2 regions of the Mesorhizobium sp. 113-1-2 genome follow, and region 2 is predicted to be linked to the other one. Evidence: riboswitches for the same ligand, from Rfam matches in the RefSeq annotation. Region 2 holds a riboswitch; the other holds the start of a gene.
The links. A riboswitch is a leader RNA that binds a small molecule or an ion and turns the genes downstream of it on or off. The one in region 2 is predicted to bind cobalamin.

Region 1 (9,675 bases), 1.9 Mb from region 2:
GACATCGATCGCGGTGACATGGACAGCGCCGCGTTCCAGAAGCACTTGGGTAAAGCCGCCGGTCGAGGCGCCGATGTCGAGCGCTTCGCGACCGGCCGGATCGAGGCTGAAGTGGTCGAGCCCGCCGATGAGCTTCAGCGCCGCGCGCGAGACATAGCCCTGCGCCGGATCGTCAATGGCAACAAGGCATTGCGGCGAAACGTTCTGACCGGGCTTGCGGGCAAGGACGCCGTCAACCGTCACCGTGCCGCGTTCGACCGCGTCGCGGGCACGCGAGCGGCTGGCAAACAGGCCGCGCTGGACGAGCAAGTCGTCGAGCCGCTGGCGGGTGCTGGCTGGCAGAGGCGAGTTCATCGGCCTTCATGGCGAAAGCCGGCAGCGAAGGCAAGGAGATTGGGCGCAACAAGGAAAGAAGCGGCGAACGCATCGAGCCGCGCCACCGCTTGCGTGCATCGTATCGGGTCCGGCAGAATGGCAATCGAGGAGACGAGCCCCTCTATCGTCAAAACCCTCGGGGAGAACGAATGCTGACGGGAACCTGCCACTGTGGCGCAACCCACTGGACCCTGGAAGGCGATCCCGGGCCGGTGACGGCTTGCAACTGCACGCTTTGCCGGCGCTATGGCACGCTCTGGGCCTATGACTATGCCGATGAACGCATCCGCGTTTCCGGACCGATGGGCAGCTATACGCGCGCCGGAAAGGACACGCCGTCGCTCGAAATCCTGTTCTGCCCGACCTGCGCTTGCGTTCTGGCGTGGCGCGGCTTGCATACCGGCGCCTCCGGTCGAACACGCATTGCGGTCAATGTGCGGCTGGCGCCGCCCGAGGCCGTCGCCGATCTGCCGATCGACCATTTCGACGGCCTCGACACATATGACGACCTGCCCCGCGACGGGCGTTGCGTGCGCGATATGTGGTTCTAGAAGATGGTGCGCGACACCTGGCGCTCGACGGCTGGAGACAAACCGTCGTCTCGCTCCCCAGAAGCTTGCTCACGTGGATGCTCAGCCGCAACCGGAGACGCAGGCGCAGGGTCCGGCACGATCACGAGCTGCGGCACCTGCTTGTAGGAAAAGCCGCCCCTGATATTGCCCATCTTGCCGGCGACGATGCCCAGCGCCGCTTTTTCGAGATTGCGGTCATAGCGCGTCTCGGCGGCGGCCGGCGCGATTATGATGGCCGATAGGGCCACGCCGCACAGAAGCGTCTTCATTCCAATCGTCTCCCTGCCTGACAACCGATCTAGCAGGGCGCCGTTGAAAAACGGCCAAGGGACACGGTAAGCAAAACGCCAAACGGCAGTGTTAACAATGCGTTACGAAATCAAGCCGGCAAACTAATTCAAGCGCTTGAGGTCTTGAGTCAGGCGCGCTGGGGCGGGATTTTAATTCAGGCGCGCTGGGCGCGGGCCGTATGCCCAAGCGCCGTGAATACGGTGCGCACAATGCCAGCGGCATCGAGGCCGGCATCGGCATACATTTTTTCCGGCTTGGCGTGATCGGCGAACACATCGGGCAGCACCAGCGGGCGCACCTTCAGGCCGCTTTCCAGCAATCCTTCATGGGCAAGGAACTGCAGCACATGGCTGGCGAAGCCGCCGATGGCGCCCTCCTCCACCGTCACCAGAACCTCGTGCGAGCGGGCCAGCCGCCGGATCAGATCCTCGTCGAGCGGCTTGGCGAAGCGGGCATCGGCAACGGTGGTCGAAAGCCCGGCTGCGCCAAGCTCCTCGGCAGCGATCAGGCAATCCTGCAAGCGCGTGCCGAAGGACAGCAACGCCACCTTGGTGCCTTCCCTGACGATGCGGCCCTTGCCGAGTTCGAGAACCGAGCCACGCTCCGGCATGTCGACGCCGACGCCATTGCCGCGCGGATAGCGGAAGGCGATCGGGCCGCCATCATAGGCTGCCGCGGTGCGCACCATGTGGCGCAGCTCCGCCTCGTCGGCGGCCGCCATCACGACAAAGCCCGGCAGGCTTGCCAGGAAGGTGGTGTCGAACGCGCCGCAATGGGTGGCACCGTCGGCGCCGACGAAGCCGGCGCGATCGATGGGAAAGCGCACCGGCAGTTTCTGGATCGCGACGTCGTGGACGACCTGGTCGTAGGCGCGCTGCAGGAAGGTCGAATAAATCGCCGCGAACGGCTTATAGCCTTCCGTCGCGAGACCGGCGGCGAAGGTCACCGCATGTTGCTCGGCGATGCCGACATCGAAGGTCCTTGACGGGAACACTTCGCCGAACAGGTCCAGCCCCGTGCCGCTCGGCATGGCGGCGGTGACGGCGACAATACGGTCGTCCTCACGAGCCTCCTGGATCAGGCTTTCGGCGAAAACCTTGGTGTAGGCCGGTGCGTTGGCGGGCGCCTTGGCCTGCGCTCCGGTGATGACGTCGAATTTGTTGACACCGTGATACTTGTCGGCGGCGGCTTCCGCCGGCGCGTAGCCCTTGCCCTTCTGGGTGACGACATGGATCAGCACCGGGCCTTCGCCATTGTCGCGGACGTTTTTCAGAACCGGGATCAGATGCTCGAGATTGTGACCGTCGATCGGGCCGATGTGATAGAAGCCGAGCTCCTCGAACAGCGTGCCGCCGGTGACATAACCGCGTGCATGCTCGACCGCCCTTGTGATCGCACGATCGGCGCGCTTGCCGAGGTAGGAGGTCAGCTTCTTGCCGAAGTCACGCAGGCCGGCATAGGCCTTGCCCGAGGCGAGCCGCGCCAGATAGGCGCTCATCGCGCCCGTCGGCGGCGCGATCGACATGTCGTTGTCGTTGAGGATGACGATGAGCCGGGCATCGAGCGCGCCGGCATTGTTCATGGCCTCATAAGCCATGCCCGCCGACATGGCGCCGTCGCCGATGACGGCGATGACATTGTTGCGGCCGCCGGAGAGGTCGCGGGCGGCGGCCATGCCGAGGCCGGCCGATATCGATGTCGAGGAGTGGGCGGCGCCGAAGGGATCGTACTCGCTCTCGGCACGGCGGGTGAAGCCGGACAGGCCGCCTTCCTGGCGCAGCGTGCGGATGCGGTCTCGCCGCCCGGTCAGGATCTTGTGCGGATAGGCCTGATGGCCGACATCCCAGATCAGCCGGTCCTCCGGCGTGTTGAAGACGTAATGCAGCGCCACCGTCAGTTCGACCACGCCGAGGCCGGCGCCGAGATGACCGCCGGTGCGCGACACCGCGTCGACCAATTCGAGGCGAAGCTCGGATGCCAGTTGCGGCAGCTCGCTCTCGTCAAGCGCGCGCAAATCCGCCGGAATGCGAACCTTGTCGAGAAGCGGCGTATGTGGCGTTGCGTTCACGGGTGCTCAGGCTTTCTATTCAACGGCGAGATAGGCCGCCGGCCTGCGAAAGTAAATGCGTGTCAGTGACGCGGGCCTGCTCCCAAAAGGACAGCGTGTCGAAACAGTCTATGCCCGCGCTTTCAAGTCCTTGTTTTCATGCATATCGTGGCCCCGAAACCGGGCCGCTTTTGGGCGATATTCCTTAGTTTTCCGGCAGCGGGATGAACTCTTCCTCATCTCCAGGAACGATATCGAAGCGGCCCGTCTTCCATTCCTGCTTGGCCTGTTCGATGCGCTCCTTGGACGAGGAAACGAAATTCCACCAGATGTAGCGCTGCGAGCCGAGCGAGGCGCCGCCGAACAGCATGAAATGCGCACCGGTCTGCGACGATACGACGATCTCGTCGCCGGGCCGGAACACCAGCAGCCGTTCGGCCGGAAAGACGTCGCCCGAAATCGCGACCTCGCCTTCCAGCGTGTAGATGGCGCGCTCTTCGGCATCCGCCGGGATTTTCACGCTGGCGCCGGGCGCCAGTCTGAGGTCGGCGTAGAGCGTCTCGGTGTCGGCCCGCACCGGGGAGCGCAACCCTTGAAAATCGCCTATGACGATGCGGCCGCGGACGCCTTCGGCATCGATCTCGGGAAGCCGCAAGCCAGCGGTGTTCTCGAACACCGGCGCCACCTCCTCCTTGCCGTCGGGCAGCGCCAGCCATGTCTGCAGGCCGGAGATCGACATCGGCGCACCACGCAATTCTTCGGGTGTGCGCTCGGAATGCACGATGCCGCGGCCGGCGGTCATCAGATTCACGTCGCCGGGCTGGATGACCATTTCGGTGCCGAGAGAGTCGCGATGACGGATCTTGCCGTCGAACAGATAGGTCACTGTCGACAGGCCGATATGCGGATGCGGACGAACATCCATCGCCTGGCCGCCGCGCAGGATCGCCGGGCCCATGCGGTCGAAGAAGATGAACGGCCCAACCAGCCGCCGCTTGGCGGTCGGCAGAGCGCGACGGACCTCGAAACCGCCAATGTCCTTGGCGTTTGGGATGACCATCAACTCGATCTGGTCGCTGGCGAAGGCGTCGCCGGCTTCAGGGTCTTTTCCCGGAAAGAAGCTCATGGACTCTCCTTTTCAGCGGTCATGGACCGCTTTGGCAGCATCAGGCAAAGCGGATCGCCGCCTTTGCCCGCAGTTTGGCCGCCACCTCTTCGCGATTGCGCGGATGCTGATGGGTTTCCAGCGAATCGAGTAGTTCACGCGCCGATGCCGCGATGGCCTCGACCGCATGGTCGAACGCATGCTGGTTCTGTTTCGACGGCCGTGTCGTTCCGCTCAGCTTGCGGACAAATTGAAGGGCTGCGTCGCGCACTTCGTCATTGGTTGCCGGCGGATCAAAATTGAACAGGGTCTTGATGTTTCTGCACATCGCTTCCGTATCTCCTCTTGTCCAGGGCGCCATCTCAACGGCGACGAACTCTATCCTCAATCACGATGATGTCCAAAACTCGGTTGACGGCTTGCGCCTCATTCCGCGTCGAGCGGCTCGGTTCCGACCGGCTTGCCGTCGCGCGACAGCCGGATCTTTTCGACCTTGTCCTCGGCCGCCTTCAGCAGCCGGTCGCAATGCGCCTTCAGCGCCTCGCCACGCTCATAGATGCGGATCGACTGGTCGAGCGGCACGTCGCCACGCTCCAGATCATCGACGATCTTCTCCAGCGCGTCGAGTGCCTGTTCGAAGCTCATCGCCTTGACGTCTTCGTTGGTCTCAGCAGCCATCACTCATCCTTTCATCAGTCGCCCGACATGGGCGGCGACCGAAAATGCCAGTCCTTGCAGATCGTAGCCGCCCTCGAGCAGGCTGACGAGCCGGTTGCCGCTGTGGCGGGCAGCGCGCTGCATCAGCTGGCCAGTCGCCCAGTCGAAATCGTCCTCGGTCAGGTTGATCTCGGCCAGCGGGTCGCGGTGATGCGCGTCGAAGCCGGCCGAAATGATGATCAGATCGGGCGCGAAATTGTCGAGCGCCGGCAGCACCCGCGACAGGAAGGCATCGCGAAACACCTCGCCGCCGGTCTGTGGCGCCAAGGGCGCGTTGACGATGTTGCCGGCGCCAGTCTCGCTCTTCGCGCCGGTGCCGGGATAAAGCGGCATCTGATGCGTCGAGCAATAGAGCACCGAGGGATCGTCCCAGAAGATATCCTGCGTGCCGTTGCCGTGATGCACGTCCCAGTCGACGACAGCGACGCGCTCGGCGCCATGCTTCTTCTGCGCATAGCGCGCCGCAATCGCCGCCGTGTTGAAGAAACAGAAGCCCATCGCGGTGGTCTTCTCGGCATGATGGCCGGGCGGCCTTGCGGCGACGAAGACATTGTCGGCACGGCCGGCAAAGACGTCGTCGACAGCGGCGTTGGCGGCGCCGATCGCGGTGATCACCGCTTGCCAGCTCTTCGGGCTGGCGGTGGTGTCGGCATCGATGCGGGCAAGGCCCTCCTCGGGAATGGCGGCACGCACGCGGGCGACGAAATCGGCGGGATGGGCGTACAGGATGGTCGCTTCATCGCCCTCCGGCGCCTTGACGCGATCGAGCCCAGCGAAGGCCTCGTCATCCAGCACCCGTTCTATGGCGCGTAAACGGTCCGGCCGCTCGGGATGGCCGGGCGGCGTGATGTGTTCGAGGAAGATCGGATGGGTATAGAGACGAGTGGCCATGCTCCCTATCTAGTGCCCCGGCAACGCGATGGCCATGCGTTGCCGCTTGATGACTGGGGAAAATCACGCATGCGTCCATTGGCGTCGCTGCGGGGATTGGCGCCGCCGAGGCTTCGGCGTAAGGTCGCAGCCACTGCCTGGTGCCCGCCGCAAGCGGGAGAATCGGGAACACGGTTGAACTCCGTGGCGTGCCCAACGCTGTGAGGGGGACCGCGCCGGTAAATGCCACTGTCGATGACGGGAAGGCACCGGACGCGGGTTGATCCCAAGCCAGAAGACCGGCCTGGCAGGCATCGTCATCCGCATGGTCAGGCGGCTGGCATCAATAGCAATCGCAAGGGGACAAGCGATGCCGGAACACATGACCGCTCCTATGGGCGACGGATTTGACCAGATGGCGCGTGACGCGGTCTACCGTGCCATGTTCACGCGGCGCGACGTGCGCAGCCATTTCCTGCCCGACGCGCTCGACGACGGGGTGCTGGCGCGGCTTCTGCTTGCCGCCCATTACGCGCCATCGGTCGGCTTCATGCAGCCCTGGAACTTCATCGTCATTCGCGACGCCAAACGGCGGGAAAAGGTGCGCGACCTGTTCCTGGCTGCGCGCGAACAGGAATTGCCTGAAATCGAGGCGGAACGTCAGGCGCTCTACCGCAAGCTCAAGCTCGAAGGCATCTGCGAAAGCGCCCTCAACATCTGCATCACCTGCGACCGCCAGCGCTCGCAGGGTTCGCCTCTGGGCCGCTGGCACAATCCGGAAATGGATCTCTACAGCACGGTCTGCGCGGTGCAGAATTTCTGGCTGGCGGCGCGCGCCGAAGGCGTAGGCGTCGGCTGGGTCAGCATCATCGAGCCGCAAGCGTTGAAGAGCCTGCTATCCATTCCCGAGCACGTGACGCCGATCGCTTATCTCTGCGTCGGCCGGGTTTCCGAGTTCGCGCCCAAACCGGACCTCGAAACGCATGGCTGGGGCCGGCGGCTGCCGCTGCCCGAATTGATCATGAGCGAGACTTTCTGCGGGCAAGGCGAGGCACCACTCAAGTCAGCTGTGGTGCACCTCAACGCAGTCGCCTGCGCGCCCGCCGATCAGCGGGTTGCGCCTGCGGTGCCCCAGCGCGAGCCGCCAAAGGAGGCCAGCGCCTTGTCCCTCAGCTCCCTGAACTTCGACGACGCCTCGGCCAGCCGGGCATCCCAGGCCGGATCGGGCACCTGGCCGGCTATGGTCTTGAAATAGACCTGCATCAGGCAAGCAATGGCAAATGGCTCGATGAAGGCGGCCTTGAAGGCCCAGGCGAAGACGATTGCCAGCACGAAAGCCCAGCCGGCGAGTTGCCCCGGCATGATGAACAGAATGGCGGCGGCCGGGGCCAGCATCAGCAGGAAAATGACGAAGGACACGCCCCACATGATGACCGCTAGCCAGACGGCGTTCTTGACCATGGTCTTGCCGTTCTGGGCGTAGAGCACGACGCCTTGCCGCGCCGTCTCGAAGGGCGAGGACGAATTGATGCGGATGTTGTAGCCGAGGATGATCTCGTCGACATAGGTGAGCGACAGGCGGATCACCGTGTTGATGAAGGAGACCAGGCCGCTCAGGCCCGGGATCGGCAAGAAGGCGGCGATGCCGCCGAGCAGGCCGGTGATGGCGCGGATGGCGCCCTTGACCAGCTGGTCGACGACAAAAAGGATGTTGGCCTCGGCGAAACGCTCGGTCACGACCTGCCTGGCATAGGCGATCTGGTTCTGGCCGTCGGGGACATCCCGGCCATCGATCAGATGGACCATGACGGCGATATGGCCGGCCTTGACGACGTAGAGGATGTATTCGCGGATCCAGTAGACGGCGATCGAGACGACGCCAAAACCGACCACGCCACCCCACAGGGCAAAGGACATTGGCCCGTCGGGATCGGTGGAGATATGGCCGACGCCATAACCGACTGAAGCACCCGTGCCGGTCGCCATGATGTAGGCCAGCGTGATGCCGAAATAGACGATCATGCGAAAGACAATGAAGGGCCAGGTCCGCATCATGATGGACACCGACCTGCCGATCTCGAAATCCCACATGCTCCGAATCTCCCCTCAGAGATGGGCGAGAAGGATGCGCTCTGCCTGAAGATTGTCAATCGGGGGCGGTGGCCAGCGAGGCGCCCAACGGGGATTTGGGTCTGTTATGAGCCTGGTTTTCTGAGCAGGCCTTCGAGCAGTTGCTTGAACGCCGCCACCACCATCTTCGACGTCGCTTCGGGGTCGTTCGAATTGGCGATCCGCTGCGCTGCCTGGCTGCTCGCCCCGTTGATCAGCCGTGCCGCGGTCTCGGGGTCGACGCCCGGGACGACCACCCCTTCCCCCTGCAGCGCGGTCAGATGATCGGTCATTGAACCGACGCAGGCGCTGGCATTCGGCCAAAGTGCTGGATCGCCCAGCACGGCCGGACCGTCCCGGAACATGATGCGCTGGATTTCCGGCTCCAGCGCCATTTCGATATAAGTTGTGCATTCGTCGACGAAATGCTGCCAGCGGGTCGGCGCTCTCGAGGCGACCTCATTCACCCGGGCAGCCATCTCCGCGTCGATTTCGGCGATAACCGCCTGCAGCAGCCCCTTCTTGTCGCCGAAGTGATGATAGAGCGCGCCGCGCGTCAACCCGGCCGATGCGGTGAAATCATCCATCGAGGCTTCCGCATAGCCTGTCGTGCCGAAAGCCTGGCGGGCCGCGGCGATCAGCTTGGCGCGCGTCTCGGCGATCATTTCCTTGCGGGGTCTGTGCATTTCCGTCTGGCCCTATCCACATACGCCTCGTATGCCAATTGACATACGCCACGTATGATCTATCTATTTCTCATACGCTTCGTATGTAATTGTCAGATCGCCCTTTGTCGAGGAACTGCCATGCAAAACCCCTATTCGGAAATCTTCCGCGCCCCTGGAGCCAAGGGCTTTGCAGCGGCCGGCTTCATGGCACGCCTGCCGATCGCCATGGCACCGATCGGCATTGTGGCGATGCTGTCGCAAACGCGCGGCGAATACTGGCTGGCGGGTGCGGTCTCGGCGACATTCGCGCTGGCCAACGCCTTCCTGGCGCCGCAAATATCAAGGCTGGTCGACCGCCTCGGCCAGACGCGGATCGTCGTGCCCACGACAATCATCTCCGTGCTCGCCTTCATCACGCTGGTTGCGGCCGCCAATCAGGACTGGCCGGTTTGGACGCTGTTCGTGTCGGCGCTGCTGGCCGCGGCCATGCCCAGCATGCCCGCCATGGTGCGCGCGCGCTGGACCGAGCTTTTCCGGGGCCGCCCCGAGATGAACACCGCCTTCGCCTTCGAATCGGCGGCGGACGAGCTGGTCTATATCGCCGGCGCATCGCTGTCGGTCGGCCTGAGTGCTGCCCTGTTCCCGGAAGCGGGCATGCTGGCGAGCACGCTGTTCCTTGCCTTGGGCTCGACGGCGTTCATCCTGCAGCGATCGACCGAGCCGCAAGTGCGCCCGATGGACCAGGGCTTGAGCAGCTCGGCGATCCGTCTGCGCCCGGTGCAGATCATCACCTTTGCCCTGATCTTCATCGGCGCGACCTTCGCGACGACGGAAGTGAGCACCGTGGCGATCACAAAGGAGCTCGGTCAGCCCGGCGCCGCCAGCCTCGTCATCGGCGTCTACGCGCTGGGGTCGTTCGTG
Region 2 (9,675 bases):
CCGGAGCGACATTCACCGCCGGCGCCGTGGTGGCGGCTTCCTTGGCAGCGATGTCCGTGACCTCCTGCGCGAAGGACTGCGCCTCGGCAATCAGGGTCTTGGTCGTCGCCCGCGCCTTGATGGACGACGTGTCCTCGAATTGCTCGACGCGCGCCTCGAAATCCTCGATCAGCGGCTGCATCAGGCGCTGCGATGCCTCGGCGGCTCCTGTGAGCGCGCCCAGCCAGACGCCGAAGGCGTGGTTGGCGAGCCCGATGCCAAGCGCCGACATCGCCGCCGCACCCGCGACAGGATGCACGAAAAGGTTGACGGCGCTGGCCATCTCCTTCGGCATCATCCTGGTCAGGTCCTGGTTCATCTTCTCGATCTGGTCCAAATTGGGCATCATTGGGTAGGGTGTCGAATACGCCGCCATAGAGTTCTCCTGGTCGTTTCTTCGTTCGCCCCGCCCCGTTATTCCCAAACTCACAAATTCGTCTATTCGGCCGCCACCATCACCGGTTCGGCCCGGTGCGCGTTGCGCGAAAACTCGTCGATGCGGCGCTCCACCTCGCCACGGAAATGCCGCATCAGGCCCTGGATCGGCCATGCCGCGGCATCGCCCAGCGCGCAGATCGTGTGGCCCTCGACCTGCTTGGTGACGTCGAGCAACATGTCGATCTCGCGCTTCTGCGCCTCGCCGCGCACCAGCCGTTCCATCACCCGCCACATCCAGCCGGTGCCTTCGCGGCACGGCGTGCACTGGCCGCAGCTCTCATGCTTGTAGAAATAGGACAGCCGCGCGATCGCCTTCACGACATCGGTCGACTTGTCCATGACGATGACGGCCGCTGTGCCGAGGCCGGATTTGAGGTCGCGCAACGCGTCGAAATCCATCGGCGTGTCGATGATCTGCTCTGCCGGCACCAGCGGCACCGAGGCGCCGCCCGGAATGACCGCGAGCAGATTGTCCCAGCCGCCGCGGATGCCGCCGCAATGCGTCTCGATCAGTTCGCGGAACGGGATCGACATCGCCTCTTCGACGGTGCACGGGTTGTTGACGTGGCCCGACACGCAGAACAGCTTGGTGCCGACATTGTTGGGCCGGCCGAAGGACGAGAACCAGGCCGCGCCACGGCGCAGGATGGTCGGCGCCACCGCGATCGACTCGACATTGTTCACGGTTGTCGGACAACCGTACAGCCCAACATTGGCCGGGAATGGTGGCTTCAGCCTGGGCTGGCCCTTCTTGCCTTCGAGGCTCTCCAGCAGCGCCGTCTCCTCGCCGCAAATATAGGCGCCGGCGCCATGATGCATGTAGACGTCGAAATCGTAGCCTGACGTGTTGCCCTTGCCGATCAGTTTGGCCTCATAGGCCTCCTCGATGGCGCGCTGCAGCGCCTCGCGCTCGCGGATGAATTCGCCGCGTACGTAGATGTAGGCGGCAACCGCGCCCATGGCGAAACCGGCGAGCAAGGCGCCCTCGACCAGCGTGTGCGGATCGTTGCGCAGGATGTCGCGGTCCTTGCAGGTGCCGGGTTCGGATTCGTCGGCATTGATGACCAGATAGCTCGGCCGGCCGTCGCTCTGCTTGGGCATGAACGACCATTTGAGGCCGGTCGGGAAGCCGGCGCCGCCACGGCCGCGCAGGCCCGACGCCTTCATCTCGTTGACGATCCATTCGCGCCCCTTGGCGACGATGCCGGGCGTGTTGTCCCAGGCGCCGCGCGCCATCGCGCCAGCCAGCGACTTGTCGAAGAGGCCGTAGATGTTGGTGAAGATGCGGTCTTTGTCCTGAAGCATTTTTCGTCCCTCAGACCGGCTTCTTGCCGAAAACGCGGATGTATTCGGCGACACCGCCCTTGGCGAGCGCCTTGGCCTGCTTGACCCAGTCGTCACGGTCGATACGGCCGTGGAAGGAGAGATAGCCATCCACCCAATCGCGCTCGGCCTTCTTCCAGGAAGCGACCTGCGCGAAGGTGAAAATACCCAGCGTATGCAGGACGCCCTCGATCTTCGGGCCGACGCCGGAGATGAGCTTGAGATCGTCGACCGCGGCCGGCCTGTCGATGCCGGCCGGACGGTTCTTGTCCTCCAGCGACGGTTTCGCCGGCTTTGCGGCCGGCGCCTTGGTTTCCGGCGCCTTGAAGGCAGTGGCCGGTTCAGCCTTTGCCGTCGGCCCGTTGCGCTGCTTGGAGACCTTCTCGACTTCCGGCGCTGCCATGTTGGCGTTGGCGGCCGAATGCAGCGGCGCCGAAACGCTCGCCGCCTTCTCCGCCGCCGGCGCCACCTTGGTCTTTGACGGTGTCTTCAACGCCGGGCTGGTTTCAGGCGCATCGGTCTTCGGCTTGCTGGCATTGGACGGTGCGACGGGAGCGGCAGCGGGTGCCGGAACGGGCGCGGCAATGATCGCGCCGGGTGCCGCCTTGGCGGCCTTTGCAGCCTCCCTGGCCTCCCTGTCACGGGTCGACTTGAGGATCGCCTTTTCGCTCTTCAGCGTCGTCAGGCCGGAGGCCGGCTCCGAGCCGGTACGACCGTTCTGCGGTCCCGGCGCCACCGAGGCGCCCTTGCCCGCGTCATAGAGATCGATGATTTCGGCCAGCCGTTCTGGCGTCAGATCCTCGAACGTATCCTTGAACACCATGACCATCGGCGCGTTGACGCAGGCGCCGAGGCACTCGACCTCTTCCCACGACAAGGTGCCCTTGTCGTTGGTGTGGAACTGGTCGTGATGGATTTTCGAACGGCAGACATCCATCAGCGCTTCCGAGCCGCGCAGCATGCAGGGCGTGGTGCCGCAGACCTGGATGTGGGCGCGGGTGCCGACGGGATTGAGCTGGTACTGCGTGTAGAAAGTAGCGACCTCGAGCCCGCGAATCCTGGGCATGCCGAGCATGTCGGAAATCGTCTCGATCGCCGCCTTGGTGACCCAGCCTTCCTGCTCCTGCGCGATCATCAGCAAGGGAATGATCGCCGACTGCTCGCGGCCTTTCGGGTACTTCTTGATCCATTGCTTCGCCGCTGCCGCGTTCGCCCTGTTGAAGGCGAAGGAGGCTGGCTGGACGCTGGCTTCTGCGAGACGGCGGACTGACATTTAGCGATCGACCTCACCAAACACGATGTCGAGGGAGCCAAGAACGGCGGTGACGTCGGCCAGCATGTGGCCGCGGCAGAGGAAATCCATGGCTTGCAGATGCGCAAAACCAGGCGCGCGCAGCTTGCAGCGGTAGGGCTTGTTGGTGCCGTCAGAGACGAGATAGACGCCGAACTCGCCCTTCGGCGCCTCGACGGCCGCATAGACCTCGCCGGCCGGCACGCGATAGCCCTCGGTGTAGAGCTTGAAGTGATGGATCAGCGCTTCCATCGACCGCTTCATTGCCTGGCGCTTCGGCGGCACGACCTTGCCGTCCAAGTTCGATACCGGGCCGGTGCTTTCCTTGCCGAGCAAGAGATCGACGCACTGGCGCATGATCCGGGCCGACTGGCGCATCTCTTCCATGCGCACGAGGTAACGGTCGTAGCAGTCACCGTTCTTGCCGATCGGAATATCGAAATCCATTTCCGAATAGCATTCATAGGGTTGCGACTTGCGCAGGTCCCATGGCGCGCCCGAACCGCGCACCATGACGCCGGAAAAGCCCCAGGCCCAGGCGTCGGCCAGCGAAACAATGCCGATATCGACATTGCGCTGCTTGAAGATGCGGTTGCCGGTCAGAAGACGATCGAGGTCGTCGATCGACTTCAGGAACGGGTCGATCCACTTGCCGATGTCCTCGACCAGCTGGCGCGGCAGGTCCTGGTGGACGCCGCCGGGCCGGAAATAGGCGGCATGCATGCGCGAGCCGGAGGCGCGCTCATAAAACACCATCAGCTTTTCGCGCTCGACGAAGCCCCACAGCGGCGGCGTCAGCGCGCCGACGTCCATAGCCTGCGTCGTCACATTGAGGATGTGCGACATGATGCGGCCGATCTCGCAATAAAGCACGCGGATCAGCTGGCCGCGCCTCGGCACCTCGATACCGAGCAGGCGCTCGGCGGCGAGTGCAAAGGCATGCTCCTGGTTCATCGGCGCGCAATAATCGAGCCGATCGAGATAAGGCACCGCCTGCAAATAGGTCTTGGCCTCGATCAGCTTCTCGGTGCCGCGATGCAGCAGGCCGATATGCGGATCGACGCGATCGACGACTTCGCCGTCAAGCTCCAGCACGAGGCGCAAAACGCCATGCGCCGCAGGGTGTTGCGGCCCGAAATTGATGTTGAAATTGCGGACGGAGGTTTCAGCCATTCTGGCGCCTCAATTCGTCTTGGCTTTTTCGTCCCCGGGCAGCACATAGTCCGTGCCTTCCCAAGGGGAAAGAAAATCGAAATTGCGGAATTCCTGCTTGAGTTCCACCGGCTCGTAGATGACGCGCTTGGCTTCGTCGTCGTAACGCACCTCGACGAAGCCGGTCAGCGGGAAATCCTTGCGCAGCGGGTGGCCTTCGAAACCGTAATCGGTCAGCAGGCGACGCAGATCCGGATGGCCCGAAAACAGCACGCCATAGAGATCGTAGGTCTCGCGCTCGAACCAGTCGGCGCCCGGGAAAACGCCGGTGATGGACGGCACCATCGTCTCTTCGTCGGCCTGCACTTTCACGCGAATGCGCACATTCTGCTTCGGCGAAAGCAGATGGTAGACAACGTCGAAGCGCTTGGCGCGCGACGGATAATCGGCGCCGCAGACATCGATGATCGAGATGAACTGGCAGCGCGCATCGTCGCGCAGAAACGTCACCACTTCGATGAGGTTGCCCGGCTCGACATGGATGGTGAGCTCGCCATAGGCAATGTCAGCGTCATTGACGCGACCGATCAGCTTTTCGCCGAGATAGGTCGACAGTTCGCTAAGGGATGCGGCCATGGATTTACCGTTCGATCGTGCCGGTGCGGCGGATTTTCTTCTGCAGGAGAAGAATGCCGTAGAGCAAAGCTTCGGCGCTCGGCGGGCAGCCGGGCACATAGATGTCGACTGGCACGACGCGGTCGCAGCCGCGCACCACCGAATAGGAATAGTGGTAATAGCCGCCGCCATTGGCGCACGAGCCCATCGAGATGACGTAGCGCGGCTCCGGCATCTGGTCGTAGACCTTGCGCAACGCCGGCGCCATCTTGTTGGTCAGCGTGCCGGCGACGATCATGATGTCGGACTGACGCGGCGAGGCGCGCGGCGCCACACCGAAGCGCTCCGAATCGTAGCGCGGCATCGAGGTGTGAATCATCTCGACGGCGCAGCACGCCAGACCGAAAGTCATAAACATCAGCGAGCCGCTGCGCGCCCAGGTGATCAGCGCCTCCGTCGAGGTGACCAGGAAACCCTTGTCGGCAAGCTCATTGTTGATTTCAAGGAAGAAGGGATCGTCCTCCCCCACCGGCCTCCCAGTGTTGGGATCGATAATGCCCTTCGGCTTCGGCGCGACGAGGGTGCCTGAACTGTCGTTCAATCCCATTCCAGCGCTCCTTTTTTCCATTCATAGGCAAAGCCGATGGTCAGCACTGCCAAAAACACCATCATCGACCAGAAACCCAGCATGCCGATCTTCGTGAAGGACACCGCCCAGGGAAACAGGAAGGCCACTTCGAGGTCGAAGATGATGAACAGGATCGACACCAGGTAGAAGCGGATGTCGAATTTCATGCGGGCGTCGTCGAACGAATTGAAACCGCACTCGTAGGCGGAAAGCTTTTCGGGATCGGGATTGCGGTAGGCCACCAGGAACGGAGCGGCCAGCAGCGCCAGGCCGACGACCAGCGCCACGCCGATGAACAGGACGATGGGCAGGTACGAACTGAGGAGTGCGTTCATGCAGCGGCTTTCCGTTGGCGCCAATCCACTTTGATTACAGCACCGGACCTTAATGCGGAAGCGTGACAGATTAACCGCTGAACCGTTTTAAGGGGCCTATGCTGCAACGCGGCGAGGGTTAGCGCAGCACTTCCAGCGAAGCAAGTCAAACCTTGTTCAAAAGCCCGACCTGGACGGCATATCCGGAGAAACTGGTCCGATCCGCTCTTGTTTGATTTCCTTCGCTTTTTACTCCACTTTTCTCTCCTGACAGGGTTGCCGCCAAAACCCTGCTAGCATGGGCCGGAATCACCCATCGGACTCTCGACCTGGACGCCCTTAGAGTGACAGCTGCATGAAGGAAAAGATCTCGCTTGCCATGGCACGGCGCATCGCGCTCGCCGCTCAAGGATTTCTCGATCCGCGCCCAAATGGCACACCTGACCGCCGCCACCTCGCCCGCGTGCTCTCCCGCACCGGCCTGCTGCAGATCGATTCCGTCAGCGCGGTAGTGCGCGCTCACTATATGCCGCTCTATTCGCGGCTTGGCCCCTACCCGCTCGCCTTACTCGACAATGCCGCGGTGACCCGCAAGCGCACGGTGTTCGAATACTGGGCGCACGAGGCCTCCTTCCTGCCGGTCGAAACCTACCCGCTGATGCGCTGGCGCATGCAGCGCGCCGAGCAAGGCGACGAGATGTATCTGGGCCTGGCCAAATGGGGCCGCGAGCACGCCGCCTATATAGAAGAGATTTATCGCGCGGTCGCCGAGCGCGGCCCGATCGCCGCCTCCGCGCTCGAAGGCCAGAAGGGTTCGGGCGGCTGGTGGGGCTGGAGCCATGCCAAACATGCCTTCGAATGGCTGTTCTGGGCCGGGCGCATCACCACGGCGCACCGCCGCGGCTTCGAGCGCTTCTATGATTTGCCCGAGCGCGTCCTGCCGCAGGCGATCCTCGATCTGCCGGTGCCCGCCCCGGAGGACGCGCATCGCGAATTGCTGCGCATTTCCGCCCGCGCCCACGGCATCGCGACATCAGGCGATTTGCGCGACTATTTCCGCTTGTCGCCGGCCGACATGAAGGGCCGGTTGGAGGAACTGGTCGAGTTGGGCGAGCTCGTGCCGGTGCGAGTCGAAGGCTGGGACAAGCCGGCTTACCTTCACAAGGACGCGCGCCTGCCCCGGAAAATCGAGGCGCGCGCCTTGCTGGCGCCGTTCGACCCGGTGGTGTTCGAACGATCGCGCTCGGAGCGGCTGTTCGATTTCCACTACCGCATCGAGATCTACACGCCAGCTGAGAAGCGCCAATACGGCTATTACGTCCTGCCGTTCCTGTTCGGCGACCGGATCGTCGCGCGCGTCGACCTCAAGGCAGACCGGCCAGCCAGCGTCCTGCGCGTCCATGCCGCCTACCCTGAGCCCAACGCACCGCCTGAAACCGCTGCGCAGCTCTTTGAGGAACTGAAGCAGATGCAGGGCTGGCTCGGCCTTGAACGCATGGAAGTGACGCCGGCCGGCGATCTGGGCCCGGCGCTGGCCGACATCGCCGTGTCGTAGCCGCGCGTTGACACCGCTGCCTGCAAAAGCCTAAATCCGGTTCAGACGGTCCCTTGCCCGCAACGGCAGGGGCTAAGAGGGAATGCGGTGCGGGATGAAAATCTCAAATCCGCGGCTGTCCCCGCAACTGTAAGCGAAGAGCCAAGGCCGAAAGCCACTGGGAGTTTCCCGGGAAGGCGGCACCCAAGGCGATGACCCGCGAGCCAGGAGACCTGCCGTCTGCGACAGAAGAATCCGATCGCCCGGCGGGTTTCCGGGCAAGGAGCCCGGCTTTTTGGACCAGAACAGCAGTTTTTCGGCTGGCACAGCGGATATCTCGTCCGCCGACAGCGAAGCCTTGGCCGGCATCACGGTCATCGTCTGCGCCTCCTGTCGCGACGAGACCGGCTCCGACGCCCATCCCCGCGCCGGCGAACTGTTGGCCGAGGACACGCGCCGTGCAGCGTCTGACGACCATATCCGAGTGCGCACGGTCGAGTGCCTTGGCAATTGCAAGCGCCGGCTGAGCGCGGCGATCCTGCGCGACGGCTGCTGGAGCTATGTGTTCGGCGACCTGACCGCGGCCAGCGGCGCCGACCTCGTCACCGGCGCCAAACTCTTCGCCACCTCGACCGACGGCCTCATCCCCTGGCGTGGCCGGCCCGATTCCCTCAAGCGCGGCCTCGTTGCCCGCATTCCACCTCTCGACCTGTTGAAGGATTGATCATGAGCGCTTCCGTCTCCCGTGTCCCCTGCACCGTCGTCACCGGCTTCCTTGGCGCCGGCAAGACGACGCTGGTCCGCCATCTCCTGGAAAACGCCGGCGGCAAGCGCATCGCGATCATCGTCAACGAGTTCGGCGACATCGGCATCGACGGCGAAATCCTGAAAGGCTGCGGCATCGACACCTGCCCCGAGGAAAACATCGTCGAGCTGGCCAATGGCTGCATCTGCTGCACAGTGGCCGACGATTTCGTGCCGGCGCTCGACCAGATCCTGTCGCTCAACCCCAAGGTCGACCATATCCTGATCGAAACCTCGGGCCTCGCTCTGCCCAAGCCGCTGGTCCAGGCGTTCCAGTGGCCGACAGTGAAGAGCCGCGTGACCGTCGACGGAGTCATCGCCGTGGTCGATGGCCCGGCGCTGGCCGAAGGTCGTGTCGCCAACGATATGGACGCGCTGCAGGCGCAGAGGACTGCTGACGACAGCCTCGACCATGACGACCCGGTCGAGGAAGTGTTCGAGGACCAGATCGCCTGCGCCGATCTGATCATCCTGTCGAAAAGCGACCTGATGGACGCCGCCGGCTCGGCCCGCGCCAACGCCATCATTGGCGAGCACTCCGCCCGCGCCGTGAGGATCGTGCCGACGTCGCATGGCAAGGTCGATCCTTCCGTACTGCTCGGACTCGGTCTCGCGGTCGAGGACGACATCGAAAACCGCAAGTCGCATCATGACGGCGCCTTCGACCACGAGCATGACGACTTCGACACCTTCATCGTCGACATTGCCTCGGTCGCCAATCCGGACGAACTGGCAAAGCGCGTCGCCACCGCCGCCGAACAGGAAAACGTGCTGCGCGTGAAAGGCTTCGTCGAGGTCGGCGGCAAGCCGATGCGGCTCCTGCTGCAGGCTGTCGGCCCACGCGTCAATCATTACTATGACCGCGCCTGGACCGCCGAGGACGACCGCCGCTCGCGCCTGGTCGTCATCGGCCTCAAGGGGCTGAACCGCCCGGCAATCGAGCGTATACTCGCCGGCTGATTTTTAGACACGGGCCGCGATGCATATCCTCACCACGACCTCCGCCTCGCTCGACGATCTCGCCGAGCCGGTCGATCTGCGGCAGACGCCGGCGGATATCGTGGCCTTGTCCTTCACCGACAGCGACCTCGCCGGCCTGGCGGCCGCGTGGAAGGCCGACGCCGGCCGGTTGCCCTCGATGAGGCTGGCCGCTCTGCGCGACCTGCGCCATCCCATGTCCGTCGACCTCTGGATCGACAGCGTCGCCCGCCACGCCAAGATCATCCTGGTGCGCATCCTCGGCGGCTACGACTGGTGGCGCTATGGCTGCGACCAGTTGGCCTCGATCGCCCGCGAACGCGGCATAAAACTGGCGCTGCTTCCCGGTGAAAGCCACGACGAGGATATCAGGCTGATCGAAGCCTCGACGCTGCCGCGCCAGGAATTGGACACGCTGCTCAGCTATTTCCGCGAGGGCGGGCCGGCCAATTTGGGCGCGCTGGTGCTGCGGCTGGCGGGGTTGGTTGGACAGGACGCGGCCGTTGTTGAGCCGGTGGCGGTGCCAAAGGCCGGCTACTACGAGCCAGGCCGCGGCGTT

Region 1: another riboswitch for cobalamin. It lies ahead of bluB (5,6-dimethylbenzimidazole synthase); the one in region 2 lies ahead of JN279_RS19410 (DUF1636 family protein).

What each region holds. Positions count from the first base shown of each region.
Region 1 covers NZ_AP023242.1:5,950,434-5,960,108, forward strand. The annotation lists gene JN279_RS29035 (TlyA family RNA methyltransferase) at 1-354, opposite strand, end outside; gene JN279_RS29040 (GFA family protein) at 525-926, shown strand; gene JN279_RS29045 (hypothetical protein) at 923-1,216, opposite strand; gene dxs (1-deoxy-D-xylulose-5-phosphate synthase) at 1,393-3,306, opposite strand; gene JN279_RS29055 (pirin family protein) at 3,491-4,411, opposite strand; gene JN279_RS29060 (DUF2277 domain-containing protein) at 4,452-4,718, opposite strand; gene JN279_RS29065 (exodeoxyribonuclease VII small subunit) at 4,817-5,068, opposite strand; gene JN279_RS29070 (histone deacetylase family protein) at 5,072-5,998, opposite strand; cobalamin riboswitch at 6,120-6,299, shown strand; partial or broken gene bluB (5,6-dimethylbenzimidazole synthase) at 6,393-6,977, shown strand; gene JN279_RS29080 (hypothetical protein) at 7,085-8,068, opposite strand; gene JN279_RS29085 (TetR/AcrR family transcriptional regulator) at 8,173-8,772, opposite strand; gene JN279_RS29090 (MFS transporter) at 8,893-9,675, shown strand, end outside.
Region 2 covers NZ_AP023242.1:4,002,053-4,011,727, reverse strand. The annotation lists gene JN279_RS19450 (NADH-ubiquinone dehydrogenase) at 1-415, opposite strand, end outside; gene nuoF (NADH-quinone oxidoreductase subunit NuoF) at 478-1,782, opposite strand; gene JN279_RS19440 (NADH-quinone oxidoreductase subunit E) at 1,793-3,073, opposite strand; gene JN279_RS19435 (NADH-quinone oxidoreductase subunit D) at 3,074-4,264, opposite strand; gene JN279_RS19430 (NADH-quinone oxidoreductase subunit C) at 4,274-4,879, opposite strand; gene JN279_RS19425 (NuoB/complex I 20 kDa subunit family protein) at 4,884-5,465, opposite strand; gene JN279_RS19420 (NADH-quinone oxidoreductase subunit A) at 5,456-5,821, opposite strand; gene JN279_RS19415 (winged helix-turn-helix domain-containing protein) at 6,156-7,355, shown strand; cobalamin riboswitch at 7,385-7,589, shown strand; gene JN279_RS19410 (DUF1636 family protein) at 7,630-8,058, shown strand; gene cobW (cobalamin biosynthesis protein CobW) at 8,061-9,098, shown strand; gene JN279_RS19400 (cobaltochelatase subunit CobN) at 9,118-9,675, shown strand, end outside.